DNA from 3 places in the Janthinobacterium sp. SUN128 genome. Region 1 is predicted to be linked to each of the others. Evidence: predicted binding sites of a transcription regulator. Region 1 holds the regulator's gene; each other region holds the start of a gene.

Region 1 (6,313 bases):
ACGCGAACGCCTGTCAGCCATCGAACAGCTGGGCCATGTGATCGACACGTCTGAACTGAGCGCCAACAAGCTGCGCGCCTGGATCAAGGATATCGTCGCCTCCGAACGCGCACCGCTGACCCTGTTCTTCGAATCGTTCGCCTTCAAGCTGGGCGTGCCGCTGGACGCCGATTTCGTCTTCGACGTGCGGGCCTTGCCGAATCCCTATTACGACCTCGCGCTGCGCCCGCTCGACGGCCGCGATGCGCCCGTGATCGCCTTCCTCGACGCGCAGCCGAGCGCGCTGGAACTGCTGGCCGACATCCGCGCCTTCATCGAGAAATGGTTGCCGTCATTCAAGTCCGACAACCGCAGCTACCTGACGGTGGCCCTGGGCTGCACGGGCGGCCAGCACCGCTCCGTGTACATGGCGGAGCGGCTGGCGCAGTATTTCGGCCCGAATGAACGCGTCGTCCTGCGCCACCGCGAACGCAGCTAATTAGTCGAGGTGGCGCAGCGGATGCGCCGCGGCTGGCCAGACGGGGGCAAAGAAGCGCGCCACCATGGCCGCATCGACGTCGTCCAGGCTGGCAGGGTTCCAGCGCGGTGCATTGTCCTTGTCGACCACCAGCGCGCGCACGCCCTCGAGCACTTCGCCATGTTCGAAATTGTGGCGCACCACCGTGCGCTCCATGCGCAGGCAATCGGCCACGCCCAGGTGGGCGCCCCGCTGCAGCAATTCCAGGGTCACCGACATCATCAAGGGCGAACGCTGGCGCATGGCCGCCAGCGCCTTGGCCGCGAACGCGCTGTCATCCTGCGCCAGCGAGGCCATGATGGCGGCCACAGAAGGGGCGCCGAAATGGCGGTCCAGCGCCGCGCGCGCCGTGGCCAGGGGAGACACCCCCGCCTCGGCCTGGAAAGGCGCCGCCAGCGCCTTGATGGCCACCGGCAAGGCCTCGCCCCGCGTCGATTCGAACAGATCCAGCAGCGCCCCCATCTGCGCCTCAGGCACGTAGACATCGGCCAGCCCCGTGTACAGGGCATCGGCCGCGTTAATCGTCAAGCCCGTCAAGCCCAGGTACAGGCCCAGCTGGCCGGCCAGGCGGGATAGAAAATAACTGCCGCCCACGTCGGGAAACAAGCCGATATTGACTTCCGGCATGGCCATGCGCGTGCGGCCCGTCACGATGCGCAGGCGGTTGCCCGGCCCGGCTTGCGCCACGCCCATGCCGCCGCCCATCACCACGCCATCCATCACGGCAATATACGGTTTTGGGTAGAAATGAATTAAATGATTTAAAGCATATTCTTCCGTAAAGAAATCCTCCAGCAAGGCACTGCCGCCTTGCGGCGTGGCCAGGCCCGCATCGTAAAAGAAACGGATGTCGCCGCCGGCGCACAGGGCTTTTTCACTGCTGGAGCGGATCACCACGGCATCCACCTGCGGATCGTCGCGCCAGGCCAGCAAGGCCGCGCTCAGGGCGCGCACCATCTCCAGCGACAGGGAATTCAAGGCTTTCGGACGGTCGAGCACGATATGGCCCGTGCGGTTGCGGATGGAAGTCTGGACGAAGTCGCTCATGGCAGGCAGGAAAGAAGTGAAAGTGCAAACATTTTAGCCCCTGCGCGGCGAACATTGCGCTCAAAAGGTCCAGGCGCAAAAAAGGGCGCAAGATGTGCGCCCTTAGTTGATCACAACTGCTGGAAGCGGGTGGCCTTAGACGGCGACGACGGCTTCTTCCTCGGAGTTGTCTGGCAGATGCTTGATCGCCTCTTTACCGTGCCCTTGCACTTTGGTTTTGTATTTCATCACTTGCCTATCGAGCTTGTCGATCAGGGTATCGATCGCGGCGTACAGGTCGTGCGCCAAGCTTTCCACATAGACAGTCTTGCCGCTCAAACGCAGGTTGACTTCAGCCTTTTGACGTTTTTCTTTCTCTTTGAGGTTATCCACGGTCAGAATCACGGCGATATCGATGACTTGATCGAAATGACGTTTCACGCGCTCCAGCTTCGTTTGTACGTATTCACGGATGGCTGGTGTCACTTCGAGATGATGTCCGCTGATGGTGAGATTCATACACACTCCTAAAGATGATCGGGTTCGTGCGGTCCATCCTATCCGGCCCGCAGAGGAACCGAAAAAAACTTACAAACACTTACGCAGGCTCACTGGCGGAATTTTCAACGCTTCCCGGTATTTGGCAACAGTACGTCGCGCAATCACCATGCCTTGTTCCCCCAGCATGTCCGCAATCTTACTGTCGGATAAAGGATTTTTAGGGTCTTCTGCTCCTGTCAGTTGCACGATCAATGCCCGTATCGCCGTCGATGACGCTTCGCCCCCCGCTTCGGTGGCGACGTGGCTACCAAAGAAATATTTCAACTCGAACATGCCGTGCGGGGTCAGCATGTACTTTTGAGTTGTTACCCGCGAGATAGTACTCTCGTGTAAACCCAGTGTATCAGCTATTTCACGGAGCACAAGGGGACGCATGGCAACGGCCCCATGCGAGAAAAAGTTCTTTTGTCTTTCTACTATCGCCTGCGCCACGCGCAGGATCGTGTCGAAGCGCTGGCGCATATTCTTGATCAGCCACTTGGCTTCCTGCAACTGTGCGCCCATGGCGCCCTCGCCCTTGCCCTGCTTGAGCAAGTTGGCGTACATGGCATTGACGCGCAGGCGCGGCATGACATCGTTGTTTAAGGTCACTTGCCAGCCATTGCGCGCGCGCTTGACGACGACGTCGGGCACCACGTAATCGGAGACGTCCGAGGCGAACACGGCGCCCGGATGCGGATTGCACTGGCGAATCACCGTCTGCGCTTCGCGCAAGTCTTCATCGTCGCAATCGAGGGCTTTTTTCAGCTTGTTGAAATCGCGCTGGGCAAACCAGGCCAGGTGCTTTTCCACGATGACGAGGGCCATGCGGCGCGTCACCATGGCGATGTGCGGCAAGCGCTTGATTTGCAGCGCCAGGCATTCGGACGCATTGCGCGCGCCCACGCCGGGCGGATCGAAACTTTGCAAGAGAGACAAGGCCGTGCGCATCTCGTCGGCGTCGATTTCCAGCTCTTCCGGCAGGCGCGCCAGGATGTCGTCGAGCGACTCTTCCAGGTAGCCATTGTCGTCGAGCGCATCGATAATCAGCTCGACCAGCGCGCGGTCGCGCAATTCGAGTACCGTCACGCGCATCTGCTCCATCAGGTGTTCGCGCAGGGTGCAGTGATGGGCTTCGAGTTGCGGGCGCGAATCTTCGTCGTCGGGCGCCTTGCCGCGGCTCGCCTCGCTCCAGTCGCTGTCGCCGCCATCGGCGGCGGCCGGGCCGTCGCCGGCATCGCCATCAAAAGTTTCCGCTTCGGCCGGCGCTGCGGGCGCTTCCTGCCCTGGCGGCTGGGGCGGCGCTTCGGCCGGCGCTGCCGTGGAACTCAAGGCACCGTCGGACAGCAGGCGCAGCGAACGGTCGAGCGGATCATCGAGGCGTTCGAGCAAGGGATTGTCCGTCAGCAATTGCTCTAGTTCCTGATGCAATTCCAGGGTAGACAATTGCAACAGGCGTATCGATTGCTGCAACTGCGGCGTCAGTGCCAGGTGCTGCGAAGTGCGCAGCTGCAATGATTGTTTCATTGGCTTACATGCGGAAGTGTTCGCCCAGATAGACCCGGCGTACCGACTCGTTCGCGATGATGTCGTCGGGGCGTCCCGACGCCAGTACCGAGCCCTGGTTGATGATGTAGGCACGGTCGCAGATACCCAGCGTCTCGCGCACATTATGATCGGTGATCAACACGCCGATATTGCGCTCCTTCAAGAAACGCACGATGCGCTGGATCTCGATCACGGCGATCGGATCGACGCCGGCGAACGGTTCGTCGAGCAGCACGAAACGGGGATCGGTGGCCAGCGCGCGGGCGATTTCCACGCGGCGGCGCTCGCCACCCGACAGGGACAGGGCCTGGTTCTCGCGCAGCTTTTCAATCTGCAAGTCGGCCAGCAATTTATCCAGGCGCACCTCGATCTCGGCCTTCGTCAGCGGACGGCCTTCGACGGTCTGGATTTCCAGCACGGCGCGGATATTGTCTTCCACCGTCAGCTTGCGGAAGACGGACGCTTCCTGCGGCAGGTAGGACAGGCCCATCTGCGCGCGGCGGTGGATCGGCAGGCTGGAGATGTCCACGCCGCTGATATCGATGCTGCCGCCATCGGACGGCACCAGGCCGACGATCATGTAGAACGAGGTGGTCTTGCCGGCGCCGTTCGGGCCCAGCAAACCCACCACTTCACCGCATTCGACTTGCAGCGAGACATCATGCACGACTTGCCGCTTGCCATAGGTTTTTTGCAGCCCGCGAACGATCAGGGTGCTGCCGCAACGAGTATTGTCCATTATTTCTTTCCTGGCGCAGGCGTGGCCGGCGCTTTCTCCGCCGCCGGTGCCTTGGTTTTCGGCTGGATCACCATGCGCACGCTGCCGCCATCCGGGGTGCTGGTGCCGCTGTTGGAATTTTCCATCGCAAACACTTCCTTGCGGCTGTCATACGAGATGAAGGCGCCATTGGCCACGTCGGTCACTTTCGTGCCTTCCAGGCGCGTCAGCTTGGCCCTGGAAAACAGTTTCACCACTTCCGTCTTGTTGTCGTATTCCACGCGCTCCGCTTCGCCTTCCACCCACAGGTCGCCCGCGCCATCGCGCTTCTGGCGGAAGGTGGCGAGCTTGCCGGGATCGGCCCAGAAGGTAATGAACTGGTAGCCTTGCGGATCTTCCGTGATCACGGCGCGCCCCGCCTTCATGGTCAGGGTCCCCTTGACCAGCACGACGTCGCCCGTCAGGGTGCGCACCTGCTTGATGTCATCGACGTGGCCGCTACGTGCCGTGATGACGGCTTCCTTCTCGGAATCGGCCTTCTCGGCATGCGCCACGCCCATGATGGCCAGGGAAAATACGGTCAACAGCAAGATGTTCTTCATAGTATGGTTTCCTTGTTTCATTCTGTCATTTTGCCGCCGCGGCCGGGCGCGGTTTCGGCGGGAGGACCATGCGCAGCGCATTCTGCACTTCCACCACGCCGGTGGCGTTATTGGCTTTCATGCCGATGCCATTGAGGCGCGAGGTGCCCGTCAGGATATCGACAGGCACGTCCGTTTCCATTCTTTCCTCATCCGGGAACACCGTCAGCGCTTCCGTCTTGACCGTCAGGTTCTGCGCCTTCGGACTGGCCACGCGGTCGATCACGACATTGCGGTGCAGTTGCAGCCGGGTATTGTCCTGGTCGATATGCGCCAGTTCCGCATTCATGTTCATCGGTGGCATGCCTGGCGTGAGCTTGCGCACGAAGGGCCGGTCGATATCGGACGAATCGTCCAGCGGATAATGCGTGAGCTTGGCGCCCGACACGATATAGCTGGGTTTTCCCGTCAAATCCATGCGCACCAGGCTGAAATTGGTAATGAAATAGTCGGGCTCATCCAGATGCTTGCTGGCCGTGATGTCCTGGCTATTCTTGTTCATCACCTCGAGCAGCCAAAAGCTGCCCAGCGCGACAACAACCGCGCCCAGCACGGTAAAAATCATGCGCCAGCGATGGGCGCCTCCTGGCTTACGCATAGGGCTTCACTCTTTCAAATGTCACTGGCGAGGCGGCGCGCCTCACTCCAGGAACGGCGCCATGACGCGCGCATAATTGTCCTGGGCACGCAGCAGGAATTCGCAGATCTCGCGCACCGCGCCGCGGCCGCCGCCGGCCTGCGTCACATGGTGGGCCAGGCCCTGCACTTCCGGGCGCCCGCCCGGCACGCTGACGGCAAAGCCGACGCGTTTCAGGATGGGCGCATCGATGACGTCGTCGCCGATATAGCCGCATTGCTCTTCCGTCAAGCCCGTCAGCGCCAGCAGTTCGCGAAACGGCGTCAGCTTGTCGTGGCCGCCCTGGTGCACGTGGGTAATGCCCAGGTCTTGCGCGCGGCGCGCCGTGATGGGCGAGCGGCGCGCGCTGATGATGGCCGTCTGCACGCCCGATTCCTGCAGCAGCTTGATGCCCAGGCCATCATACACATTAAACGTTTTCATCATCTCGCCGTCCGGGCCGAAATGCAGGCTGCCGTCGGTGAGCACGCCATCGACGTCAAAGATCATCAGTTTGACCTTGGCCGCGCGTGCCAGGTTGTCCGCGACGCTGTCCATCAGATCACCTTCGCTTGCGTCAGATCATGGATATGCAGCGCGCCCACCAGTTTGCCGTCGGCATCGACGACCAGCATCTGGTTGATGCGGAACTGCTCCATCACGGCCACGGCATCCACGGCCAGGCGTTCGGGCGCGATGCTGCGCGG
Region 2 (6,313 bases), on a different contig from region 1:
CAGGGCATGATGCCGTCCGGCAAACGATGCTCATATTTCCACAGCTTGGCGCCCGTTTTCAAGTCGACGGCAAAGATGCGCGAATACGATGCCGTGACGAACATCTTGCCGTTGTGAATCAGCGGCTGCGATTCCTGGCCCCGCTGTTTTTCGCCGCCAAACGAGAACGACCAGGCTGGCACCAGCTTGGCCACGGTCTTGTCATTGATCTGCGTCAACGGCGAATAGCGCTGGCCCTGTGTACCCATGCCAAACGACAGGACGCTGGCCGGATTCTTCGCCGTGCTGTCGAGCATGGCATTGGTGACATTGCCCACGTCGGCCGCCTGGGCCAGCGATGCCAAACCCAAACCGATGAGTATCCCCATGATTTTTTTCTGCACAATCATCTCCCTCTGTTATTAGTATGTGTATGTATCAAGTGCTGCCGTGGTCATGCGGCTGCGTATGCAGCAAGGCGCACTCTTCATCGGTGAACAGGCGCGAGCGCGTCAGGAAGCGCTTGCCGGTGCCGTTGTCGAGTGAAAACATGCCGCCATTGCCATCGACCACATCGATAATCAACTGGGTATGCTCCCAGTACTCGAATTGCTCGAGTCCCATGTAGAACGGTGTGCCATTCAAATTGCCGAGATAAATGTCGGTGTCGCTGACATCGAACTCGCCCAGCGCATAGCACATGGGCGCGCTGCCGTCGCAGCATCCGCCCGACTGGAAAAACATCAGCGGGCCGTGACGCTGGCGCAACTTGTCCATCATTTCCAGCGCCGCATCGGTGGCGACCACCCGGGCAATTGCTGCACTCATGGCATCCCTTTCTGCGCGCCGCGTCTGGCTTAGGGCGCGGCGCCTGTTGCCAATTTAGAAGAAGCCCAGCGCTTTCGGGCTATAGCTCACCAGCAAGTTCTTCGTTTGCTGGTAGTGATCGAGCATCATCTTGTGGTTTTCGCGGCCGATACCCGATTGCTTGTAGCCGCCGAACGCCGCGTGGGCTGGATACAGGTGGTAGCAATTGGTCCACACGCGGCCCGCCTGGATGGCGCGGCCCATGCGGAAGGCGCGCGAACCGTCACGCGTCCACAAGCCGGCGCCCAGGCCATACAAGGTGTCGTTGGCGATCGCCAGCGCGTCAGCCTCATCCTTGAAGGTGGTCACGGACACGACGGGTCCGAAGATCTCTTCCTGGAAGATGCGCATCTTGTTATGGCCCTTGAACACGGTCGGACGCACGTAGTAGCCGCCTTCCAGGTCGCCCGCCTGCTTGCTGCGCTCGCCGCCGGCCAGCACTTCCGCGCCTTCCTGGCGGCCGATGTCGAGGTAGGACAGGATTTTTTCCAGCTGCTCCTGCGAAGCCTGCGCGCCGATCATGGTGGACGAGTCGAGCGGATTGCCCTGCTTGATGGCGGCCACGCGCTTCAAGGCCCGTTCGATGAATTTCTCGTAGATCGATTCCTGGATCAGCACGCGCGATGGGCAGGTGCACACTTCGCCTTGATTCAGCGCAAACATCGCAAAACCTTCCAGGCACTTGTCGAAATACTCATCATCGGCATCCATCACGTCTTCAAAGAAGATGTTCGGCGACTTGCCGCCCAGCTCCAGGGTGACGGGAATCAGGTTTTGCGCCGCATAGCCCATGATCAGACGGCCCGTGCCCGTTTCGCCCGTAAAGGCGATCTTGGCGATGCGCTTGCTCGAGGCCAGCGGCTTGCCCGCTTCCAGGCCGAAACCATTGATGATGTTCAGCACGCCAGGCGGCAGCAGGTCGCCGATCAGCTCGATCAACACCATGATGGAAGCCGGGGTCTGCTCGGCCGGTTTGAGCACCACGCAATTGCCGGCGGCCAGGGCTGGCGCCAGTTTCCACACGGCCATCAGAATCGGGAAATTCCACGGAATGATCTGCCCCACGACGCCCAGCGGCTCATGGTAGTGGTAGGCATAGGTTTCCGCATCGATTTGCGCGACGGAACCTTCCTGCGCGCGGATGCAACCGGCGAAGTAACGGAAATGGTCGATGGCCAGTGGAATGTCTGCATTCATCGTTTCGCGGATCGGCTTGCCGTTGTCGATGGTTTCCGCCGTGGCGATCAGGCTCAGGTTCTGTTCGATGCGGTCGGCGATGCGGTTCAAAATATTGGCGCGCTCGGCAGGCGAAGTCTTGCCCCAGGCATCCTTGGCGGCGTGCGCGGCATCCAGCGCCAGCTCGACGTCTTCCGTCGTGGAACGGGCGATTTCGCAAAACGGCAAGCCCGTGATCGGCGTAATGTTAGGAAAGTATTCACCTTTTACTGGTGCAACGAATTTGCCGCCGATGTAATTGTCATAGCGTTGTTTGAAGGGATTGGCTACGCCCAGTTTGCTGATGTCTGCGAGATTCATGTCGTCCTCTATCGGGTTAATTAGAATGGAATTACTTAATTAAAATCAAACGTCCTGGTACAGATGGGGTGAGTACACGGAGTCTTCCGCAAATGCCGTGCCAGCTCGCCATCCCACTACAAACTTAGCCGGTTTTATCCCTGTTACAAGGGCGCGGCATCAAACCCGGCACGTTTTTCAGCGCAGGCCACCTGCTTGGGTGGGGACGTGGGCCTGTTTGCATTTTGAACAAGGTGAAGACGTCCTGTTCCAATCCGGGCCAGCCCTGCGGAATCTCCCCTGCGCCGCTGCACAATGGAACAGGTGTACCAGACTGGAACACCTGCGCCTGTGCCACCAAGGAATCAACGAATCACCACGCCCCATGGCAATTCGCCTACAGCAATGTCGGCCACCTTGCGCGCGCTGGCCGTGTCGATGACGGATACACTGTTCGAACGGCCATTGGCCACGTACAGCTTGGCGCCGTCGGGCGTGATGGCCATGTTCCACGGGCGCTTGCCGACGTCAATCGTGGCCGTCACTTGATTGCTGGCCGTGTCGATCACCATCACCGTGCCGTCCGTGCCATTCGAGACATACACCTGCTTGCCGTTGGGATGGACCACGATGCCATTCGCATTCTTGCCCGCTGGAATGGTGGCAATCGCCTTGCGCGCGACCATGTCGATCACGTAGACGGCATTGACCAGTTCGCACGCCACATAGGCGCGGCCCGAGTCCGGACTGAAACCGATGCCGCGCGGACGCAGTCCCACGGCGATGGAAGCGACCTGGCGGCGTTGCGCCACATCAATGACATCGACTTGCTCCGCCTCTTCCGCGCTGACCAGCAGCCAGCGTCCATCCGGGCTGAAGACGGCATGTTCCGGATTGCGTCCCTGCACTTTGATATCGGCGAGCAAAGTAGCTGTCTGACCATCGAGCAAGGCCACGCTATTGTTTTCCTCGACGGCCACTGCCACGTAATGACCGTCCCGGGAAGCGCTGACACCTTCGGGCGACTTGCCCAGCGCCACCGTACGCACGGGCGCGCCGCCCGCGTTATCGATCAGCAACAAGGCACTGCTGGCGGCATCCGTGACAAACAATTGCCGTCCGGTGGGGTCGGCGGCGATGCCGCGCGGCCGCTTGCCTGCGGCGATCTGACGCACTACCTGGTCGGTCGCCGTGTCGATCACGCTCAAGGTGCCCGATTTTTCATTGGGGACATAGGCAAAGGGAGCTGCCTGGAGGGCGGTGCTGGCGAGCGCCGGCAATAGCCAGCAAACCTGGCGCAAGCACGAGAAGAAGTTGGGCATAATCACCTTTTCAATGGCAAAACACAGGAAAAGCGCGCGGTAGCGGCGCATCTGCCCATTGCTGTATGCAAACGCCGTGCCACTGACACGGGTATAATTTCAGCCCACCAATGGAGACATGGCAGGCATATTGCTTGATAAGACTATGCAGACCTGTACCGCGCACGCGATCAAGCAGGCTTTTATTCACATTGGAGAATCCGCATGCAGCACCGTTTCCGCCTGAACACCATCGCCAGCCTGTTTGTCGCCGGCAGCGCCACCCTCGCCCCCCACGTCTTTGCCGCCGAGGCAGCTAGCCTGGCCGCCGGACAACTGATGGATACGGTGGTCATCAGCGGCAGCCGCATCGCCCACCCCAGCCAGGAAGTGCCGGCCTCGATCGACGTGGTCGACAGCGCCCGCATCCAGGATGGCCAAATCCGCGTCAACGCGTCGGAAGCGCTGGCCGCCGTGCCGGGCCTGGTCGTGCAAAACCGCCAGAACTATGCGCAAGACTTGCAGATCTCGTCGCGCGGCTTCGGCGCACGCTCGGCCTTTGGTGTGCGCGGCGTCAAGCTGATCAGTGATGGCATTCCCGCCAGCATGCCCGACGGCCAGGGCCAGGCCGCCACCTTCAACCTCGATACGGCCGAGCGCATCGAAGTGCTGCGCGGACCGTTTTCTGCCATCTACGGCAACCATTCGGGCGGCGTGATCCAGCTGTTTTCCAGGGATGGACAAAATCCCCCTTCCGTCGAACTGAATGTGACGGGCGGCAGCTACGGCACCAGCAAGGTCGATCTCTCGGCGCAAGGCCAGGCAGGCGGCATCGGCTACGTGCTCGACGGCTCGCGCTTCCGCACGGACGGTTTCCGCGACCATAGCGCCGCCACGCGCGAACAGGCGTTCGGCAAGATCACCGTCAAGCCGACGAAGGACAGCAAGCTGACCATCGTCGCCAACAGCCTGCATCAAGGCAATACGCAAGATCCGCTGGGCGCTACCTGGGCCACGTTTGCCGCCGACCCGCGCGCCGGTGAGCTCGACGCGACGGATACGCAAAACCCGAAACGCACGCTGGCCGAACGCTACAACACCCGCAAGAGCATCGACCACCAGCAAATCGGCGCCACCTATGAACAGTCGTTCGGCGATGACCGCCTGCACGTGATGGTGTATGGCGGCAACCGCGACGTGATCCAGTACCAGGCGTTTAATAAAGCATTCCAAAATACCAAAGTGGACGGTCTACTTAAGCATTCGGGCGGCGTGGTCGACTTCCAGCGCCAGTTCTATGGCATCGACACCAACTGGCTGCACGTGAACCAGTTGGCCGGCGGCAAGCTGAGCACCACCATCGGCATCGATTACGGCCGCTCCAGCGATGACCGTACCGGCTACGAAAACTTCATCGGCAATAGCTTTGGCGTAAAGGGCAAGCTGCGCCGCGACGAGCAGAATGTCGTCTCCAGCCTCGATCCCTATATCCAGGCGGAATGGCAAGGCGGCCCGTGGCTGCTCAGCGCAGGCGTACGCTACAGCAAGATGAAAGTGGCGGTCGACGACCATTTCCTCAGCAACGGCAACGATAGCGGCAGCCTGGAGTTCAGCCACACGACACCGGTGCTGGGCCTGCTGTACAAGCTGACGCCGAACGTCAACGTGTATGCCAGCGCCGCGCGCGGCTTCGAAGCGCCTACCTTGAATGAACTGTTTTACTCGGGTACGGGCGGCGGCTTCAATTTCAACTTGAAACCAGCGACCAGCACCAACCTGGAAGCTGGTATCAAAGCCAGGATCAATAACAATACGCACGTCAACGCGGCCGTGTTCCAGATCAAGACCAACGACGAACTGGTGGTCGACAAGTCCAGCGGCGGACGCACCAGCTACCGCAATGCGGGTAAAACCTTGCGCCAGGGTATGGAAGTGTCGCTGGACTCGAACCTGCCGTATGGCTTCACGACCAAAGTGGCACTGACCAGCCTGCGCGCCGTGTATGACCAGGCGTTTGGCAACGTGCGCGAAGGCAGCCGCTTGCCGGGCGTGCCCAGCGCCAACCTGTTTGCGGAACTGGCCTGGAAAGACACGCTCGACCGTTTTGGCGCGGCGCTGGAAAGCGTGGCCAGCAACCAGGTCTACGCGGAAGACAGCAACAGCGAAAAGCCGGCGCCCGGCTATACGGTGTTCAATGCGCGCTTCAACGCCAAACAAAACGTGGGCAATTGGCGCTTCAAGGAATTTGCCCGCCTGAACAATCTTTTCGACAAGACCTACGTGGGCTCCGTCATCGTCGGCGACAGCAACAAGCGCTACTATGAAGCGGCGCCGGGACGTAACTGGTTGCTGGGCGTCAGCGCCCAATATAGTTTCTAAAAATAAAAAGCCCGCGCATCGATCGATGCACGGGCTTTTCAACTCAAGCACGCTACGTCAGGGCCGCGCTTCCTTGACGCCATATTTTTCAAAGATGGCTTTCAATTCACCGCTGGCCGCCATCTCGTTCATGGCCGCCTGCAGCAACTTGCCCACGTCGAGCTGCTGGCGGCTGACGGCCAGGCCCACGGCCCAGCCGGCACGCGGCAGGCGGGCGAACGCCACTTCGCTCAAGGGGAAAGCGGGATCGCTTTTCAGCACCGATTCGATCT
Region 3 (6,313 bases), on a different contig from region 1:
GCCTGCTGGACCACCTGCTGCGCGACGAATCGCTGGACCAGGCTGTTGTGTTTACCGCCACCAAGCGTGACGCCGACACCATCGCCGACCGTCTGAACATCGCCGGCTTCTCGGCTGCCGCCTTGCACGGCGACATGCATCAGGGCGCGCGTAACCGCACCCTGGACGGCATGCGCCGCGGCCAGGTCAAGGTGCTGGTTGCCACCGACGTTGCCGCCCGCGGCATCGACGTGCCAACGATCACCCACGTGTTCAACTACGATCTGCCGAAGTTCCCGGAAGACTACGTCCACCGCATCGGCCGTACCGGCCGCGCTGGCCGCAATGGCCTGGCCATCTCGCTGGTGAACCACGCTGAAGGCATGAACGTCAAGCGTATCGAACGCTTCACCAAGCAATTGATCCCGGTCAATGTCATCGAAGGTTTCGAGCCTAAGAAAACGGCATCGGCTCCACGTTCGAGCGCCCGTCCAGGCGGCTGGAAACCAGGCGACAACCGTGGCGGCGCGAAGCCAGGTCAACGCACGTTCAGCAAGCCAGGCGCACCACGCAAAGACGGCGCACCGAGCACCGGCGGCGGCTACAAGGGTTCCAACCCGCGCAGCACCGACGGCGCACGCCGCAGCTACGGCGACCGTTAATCACGGCGCCATGCCGCCCACGGGCGGCAAGCAATAAAAAACGGCCACCAGATCGCTCTGGTGGCCGTTTTTTTCATGCCCGCCGCATTTATTTCTTCGACACTTTCTGGCGCGACAGCTTGCGCAGCTTGGCCTGCTCGAAGCGCGCGTGCTGTTCCGGCGTTTCCAGTACCAGCGGCGGCACGGCCACCGGTTTGCGGTTGGCATCCACGGCCACCATCGTGAAATAGCAGCTGTTGGCGTGGCGCACCAGGCGCTGCTGGATGTTTTCCGTCACCACGCGGATACCCACTTCCATCGACGTCGTGCCCGTGTAGTTGATCGACGCGAGGAACGTCACCAGTTCGCCCACGTGGATAGGCTGCAGGAACATCACCTGGTCCACCGACAGGGTCACCACATAGCTGCCCGAATAGCGGCTGGCGCAAGCATAGGCGACGCTGTCGAGGTATTTCAGGATGGTGCCGCCGTGCACGTTGCCGGAAAAATTGGCCATATCGGGCGTCATCAAGACCGTCATCGTCAGTTCGTGGGCCGACCAGTTCATCGCGCTGTCCAAAGTATTCTCCAAAGGGGGAAATTAAAAGTGAGGGGAGATGTGAAAACCGGCCACGAGGGCCGGTTGTGAGCCTTACAGGCCCAGGGTGTCGATATCGGCCAGCGACTCGCGGCCTTTGTCGGAAATGTCGTAGCCTTCGCCTTCGGCGCGCGCCACGATGTGGGCTTTCTTGCCCAGGAAGTAAGCCACGTCCGATTCCAGCTTGGTCAGGGGATCGGTGGCGACGGCGCGCAGCCCCATGATGCAGCGGCGCAGGAACAGCAGTTGCTGTGCTTTCTCGGTGATGGACAGACGGCCATCGCGTGCATAGCTGAGCAGCTTCAGGCCGGACAGGCGCTTGGCATTGCGGGCAACGCAAGCGCTGGGGCGCTCGGTCTTGATGCCGCGTGCAACTTGCTCCAGCGCGTCATATTCATCGGTTGTTAATTTCTCGTTCTTCATTACTTTTCCATAAAAGGCCAGGTGTTCGGCCCCCATGGTACGCGCCCCGCTGCGCATCGGCAACAGGCAACGTGAATCAGTCACCGCCCGCGCGGCGGACGGCTGACTGGAAGACGGGCAGGACAGCCCTTATTTATAGTTGCGCAGCAGCAGCCAGGCCAGGCCGCAACCCGCCACGGCGCCCGCCAGGGCCAGCGCCACGAGGTTTTTGCTGGTCATCACAGGCCGCCGGCCCAGGTAGATTTTGTTATGCAAGGAATTGCCCATGATGGTCTCCTGTACAAGAATTTTTATGATGTCTCATTATAAGAACAGAATCGTGACGGCCGCATGACACTCGACAGTTAGAGTTTGATTTGTATCCACTCGGCAACATTTATTGACGTTTTTGTTGTTTAAATGGCGTGGCGCCGGCGGCTACCGCGCAGTCCATTTCCGATCGGAAATAAACGCGGCACACACCTCCCCGTCACTGCATTTTCACGGGCGGTGGCGGCGGCGTCGGCTCCTCGACGGGCACGGGATCGATGTGGGGCGGCGTTTCCGGCGGCGGCGTGACGGGATCGCCTTCCGGCGGTGGCGGCATATCGGGTTCGGGCGTGCTGTGCGCACGCAACAGGGCAGGACGGAATTGGGTTTGCATGTGACCTCCTTTGCCCCACTCTAGCCGATGCGGCCAAATCCTGGCGCCCGCCAGTGGCACGCGACGGGGGAACTAAACGGCGCAGCGCCACTCCAACCTGGCAGGTCTCTCTCCTGCGAGTGCAAGCGATCCCCATGGCGCGCAAAAAAATCCTCTTTATGGCCGAGGCAGTGACCCTGGCCCACGTCGGCCGCCCCCTGAGCCTGGCCCAGGGACTCGACGAGGACAAATATGAGATGCATTTTGCCTGCGCCGATGGCTATGACTTTTGCTTCAAGCAAGCCTCCTTCCGGCGCTGGCGCATCGACAGCATTTCATCGCTGCAATTCCTGCAGGCGCTGGCGCACGGCAAGCCTGTCTACACGGAAAGCACCCTGCACGCGTACGTGGAAGACGACTTGCGCCTGCTCAATGCGGTCCAGCCCGATCTCGTGATCGGCGACTTCCGCCTGTCGCTGTCGGTCAGCGCGCGCCTGCAGCGCATTCCCTACATTACGCTCAGCAATGCCTATTGGAGTCCGTACGTGCGCCAGCACTACACGGTGCCCAGCCTGCCCCTGACAAGCCTGCTGCCCATCTGGCTGGCCGCCCCCCTGTTCCGCCTGATCCGCCCGCTGGCCTTCGCCTCGCATGCCGTGCCCCTGAACCGCGTGCGCCGCCGCCATGGCCTGCCATCCTTGGGCAGCGACTTGCGGCGCATCTATACGGATGCCGACCGCACCTTGTATGCGGATATTCCGCAACTGTTCCCGCCGCACGCCATGCCGTCCACGCACGACTACCTGGGCGCCATCATCTGGGCGCCGCCGCTCGACTTGCCGGACTGGTGGCAGCGTCCGGAACTGAGCAGCGGACGCCCCATCATCTATGTCACCTTGGGCAGTTCCGGCCAGGGGCAATTGCTACCGCGCGTGCTGCGCGCGCTGGCGCCCCTGCCTGTCACCGTATTGGCAGCCACGGCCGGCACCATCCGCGTCGATGCCGTGCCGCCGAATGCCTATGTCGCGCCCTTTCTGCCGGGCGATGTGGCCGCACGGCGCGCCAGCCTGGTGATCTGCAACGGCGGCAGCCCCACCAGCCAACAGGCGCTGACGGCGGGCGTACCCGTCATCGGTATCGCCGGCAACCTCGATCAATTCCTCAACATGCACGGCATCACGGAGGCCGGGGCCGGCCTGCTGCTGCGCGCCGACCGCTTCCAGGAAACCGCCCTGCGCCATGCCGCCACGCGCATGCTCGACGATGGCCAGGTCAAGCTGGCGGCGCGCCAGCTGGCCACGGCCATGCGCGACTATGTGCCAGGGCAACGCTTGCTACCCCATGTGCACGCCCTGCTGGGCTCGTTGCCGCAAGGCAGCCAGCCTTGACGGGCAGCGTCGGTTTTTCTTACAGCGAGTCCGGCAAAGCCTGCACCGCATCAACAAAAACACGCCAAGTCATTGATTTCAAAAGGGCCTCATGCGTTGGCATGGAAGTCGCTAGGTACTGGCCATGAGCACCTGCCGACAGGACTCAGCAAGACTTCCAGACTCACTCAACCACGAGGTGAATACAATGAAACTCTCGAAACTGAAACTGCTCCCGGCCGCAGCGGCACTGGCCATGCTGTGCGCCGCAGGTAGCGCACAGGCGGGCGCCTACGGCTATTCCTACAACAACATCTTCGGCCTCGTGATCGGCGTGCCAACGGGCCAGATCACGGTGGCCAACAGCACCACCATCTCGCGCAGCACGGCCACCCTGAATGGGGTAAGCGTCATCAATGGCGGCGCCGGCTCGCTCGATGCCCTCCGCGCCAACGTCGGCGCCGTCACCAAAGGCGAGAACGACTTCACGCAGCAAGGCCCCACCAACACCTATTCGCGCGGCGATGCGCAGATCGTCAGCACGCAGTTCCCTTCGTTCCCGCCCGGCTCCACCTCCACCCAGGTGGTGAACGTGGCCGAAGCCCACCTGGACGGCCCCGCCGGCACGGCCGATGCGTCCGGGCGCAATGGCTCGACCACGGGCTTCTCCGTCGATTTCATCGTCGGTTCGCCCACGGCAACGCTGAGCTTTGACTTCCTGGCCTCGCCCTTCATGCAGGTCTTCCTGCAAAGCACGGTCGGGCAGCTGTCCACCGCCACGGCCAATCTGGTCGTCACCTTCACCATCACGGATGCGACCGGCGCAACCGTGTTCAACTGGACGCCCGATGGCGTGATCGGCTCGGGCATCTCGGGCGGCACGGAAAACGCCGATGGCGCCAACCTGAACACCAGCCTGGCGACCAATTTCCTCACGCGCGGCAATCTATTCACCTACGACCCATCCGGCTGCGGCACGCCCACGGGCACCGGTGTCGGCACCGCGTGCGGCAGCAACTTCAGCTCCGTCAGCAATGCTTTGACAGCCGGCAACTACACCTTGACCCTGAATGCGGTGGAAAGCGTGGATCTGGTGAAACAGGCCGCGCCTGAGCCCGGCACCCTGGCTCTGCTGGGCCTGGGTCTGGCTGGCCTGGGCTATGCCCGTCGCCGCAAGGTTGCCGCCTGAACCAGGCAACAGGGGGATTCACAGGCGAGGAGGCTCTCCTCGCCTTTTTTATGTGGCAAGCCTGTCGGTTTTCCTTACAACGCGGCCGATCAGGAGATGAGGATTTTTCATGACGACATTTTCTTGCACCCGACTGCCAACGGTCTTGTTCGCCTTTCTGCTGCTGGCCAGCAGCGGCACCGCCAGCGCCGCCGCCTACGGCTATTCGTACACCAGTGTCTTTGGCCTGGTCATCAGCAATCCCTCCGGCTCCGTCTCCCTGCTCAGCAACATCGACCTGTCGCGCACCACCGCCACGCTCAACGGCAGCAGCATCATCAAGGGCGGCAGCAATGAGATCGACGCGCCGCAAGCGACACGCGGCGCCGTCACCAAGGGAGAGAATGATTTCACCCAGCAAGGCATGGGCAATGCCTCGTATGCGCGCGGCGAGGCGCAAATCGTCACCTCGCAAATCCCCCCCTTTCCACCGGGCTCGACCAGCACACATACCGTAAACGCGGCAGAAACCTTCCTGGCGGGCGGCGGCAGCGCCGACGCCTCGGGACGCAATGGTTCCAGCACCGCGATGACCGTCAATTTTGTCGTCGGCCAACCGGGCGCAACCATGGCCTTCGACTTCCAGGCCCTGCCCTTCATGCAGCTGTACCTGGACGCCTTGGCCGGCACAGGCTCGGCGGCCACCACGAATATGGCGATGACGTTTAGCATCATCGATGAACATGGCCAGATCGTCTTCAGCTGGGCGCCCGACGGCAATCTCGGTTCCGGCATCCTGGGCGGCACCGAACTGGCCGATGCCGCCAACCTCAATACCGGCTACGCGCAAACGCCGCTCACCAGCGGCAGCATGTTCACCTACGACCCCAGCGGCTGCGGCGCCCCCACAGGCACCGGCATCGGCACGACATGCGGCGGGCAGTACAGCGCCGTCACGGATCACCTGGTGGCGGGCAACTACACGCTGGTGTTGAACATGCTGAACAGTTCCGAACTGGTCTACGTGCCAGGCGTCACGCCAGTGACGCTGCCGGGAACCTTGCCGCTATTGGCGGCTGGCCTGGCAGCGCTGGCCAGCCTGGCGCCACGGCGCCGACAAGGCTGAGGCGCGCGCATGGCGTCACGCGCGCCTCACTGCCCCGCCGTTGGCGCCACCAGCAAGTCTTGCAGCGGACGGCGCAGCGAGCGCGCACTGGCCGCCGGCCCGGCGCCTATGCGCCCGAGAAACACGGCCCGCTCAACCGCCGTGGCGCCCAGCACGGCCTGGCATTGCGCGGCCAGCTCCTGCGCCAACTCCTGCATGCCATCGGTGCGCGAAAAAGTGCGCCGTTCGCGCACATAGCGGGCAAAGATCAGCGGCGTCAGTTCCGGCTGCAATTGCAGGCCCAGCTGCGTGGCCGTCAGCCAGAAGCGCTGCATGGCGCGGCCGGCCGCCACGTAATCGTCGATGTGGCGCGGCGGCGCATCGGCCAGCAGCATGAAATGCGCGGCACA

The links. The regulator sigma-54, encoded in region 1, starts transcription at its own class of promoters, with help from an activator protein. The targets are predictions, from matches to a motif close to TGGCANGNAANCTGCTTT.
Region 2: the regulator sigma-54 is predicted to act here: its motif matches at 3,748-3,765, upstream of O3297_RS28650 (beta-propeller fold lactonase family protein).
Region 3: the regulator sigma-54 is predicted to act here: its motif matches at 3,749-3,766, upstream of O3297_RS12365 (EDSAP-1 family PEP-CTERM protein).

The regions. Positions count from the first base shown of each region.
Region 1 covers NZ_JAPWHY010000003.1:199,008-205,320, forward strand. Annotated here, with positions in the region: gene rapZ (RNase adapter RapZ) at 1-478, shown strand, start outside; gene O3297_RS23605 (enoyl-CoA hydratase/isomerase family protein) at 479-1,564, opposite strand; gene hpf (ribosome hibernation-promoting factor, HPF/YfiA family) at 1,700-2,062, opposite strand; gene O3297_RS23615 (RNA polymerase factor sigma-54) at 2,132-3,610, opposite strand; gene lptB (LPS export ABC transporter ATP-binding protein) at 3,615-4,370, opposite strand; gene lptA (lipopolysaccharide transport periplasmic protein LptA) at 4,370-4,951, opposite strand; gene lptC (LPS export ABC transporter periplasmic protein LptC) at 4,977-5,588, opposite strand; gene O3297_RS23635 (HAD family hydrolase) at 5,631-6,164, opposite strand; gene O3297_RS23640 (SIS domain-containing protein) at 6,164-6,313, opposite strand, start outside.
Region 2 covers NZ_JAPWHY010000010.1:8,421-14,733, forward strand. Annotated here, with positions in the region: gene O3297_RS28635 (PQQ-dependent methanol/ethanol family dehydrogenase) at 1-368, opposite strand, end outside; gene O3297_RS28640 (DUF779 domain-containing protein) at 418-807, opposite strand; gene adh (aldehyde dehydrogenase) at 862-2,382, opposite strand; gene O3297_RS28650 (beta-propeller fold lactonase family protein) at 2,727-3,683, opposite strand; gene O3297_RS28655 (TonB-dependent receptor) at 3,888-6,041, shown strand; gene O3297_RS28660 (ABC transporter substrate-binding protein) at 6,099-6,313, opposite strand, start outside.
Region 3 covers NZ_JAPWHY010000001.1:2,733,402-2,739,714, forward strand. Annotated here, with positions in the region: gene O3297_RS12335 (DEAD/DEAH box helicase) at 1-641, shown strand, start outside; gene O3297_RS12340 (acyl-CoA thioesterase) at 730-1,188, opposite strand; gene O3297_RS12345 (hypothetical protein) at 1,273-1,641, opposite strand; gene O3297_RS12350 (hypothetical protein) at 1,771-1,908, opposite strand; gene O3297_RS12355 (hypothetical protein) at 2,111-2,284, opposite strand; gene O3297_RS12360 (glycosyltransferase) at 2,419-3,651, shown strand; gene O3297_RS12365 (EDSAP-1 family PEP-CTERM protein) at 3,839-4,819, shown strand; gene O3297_RS12370 (EDSAP-1 family PEP-CTERM protein) at 4,929-5,924, shown strand; gene O3297_RS12375 (nitroreductase family protein) at 5,951-6,313, opposite strand, start outside.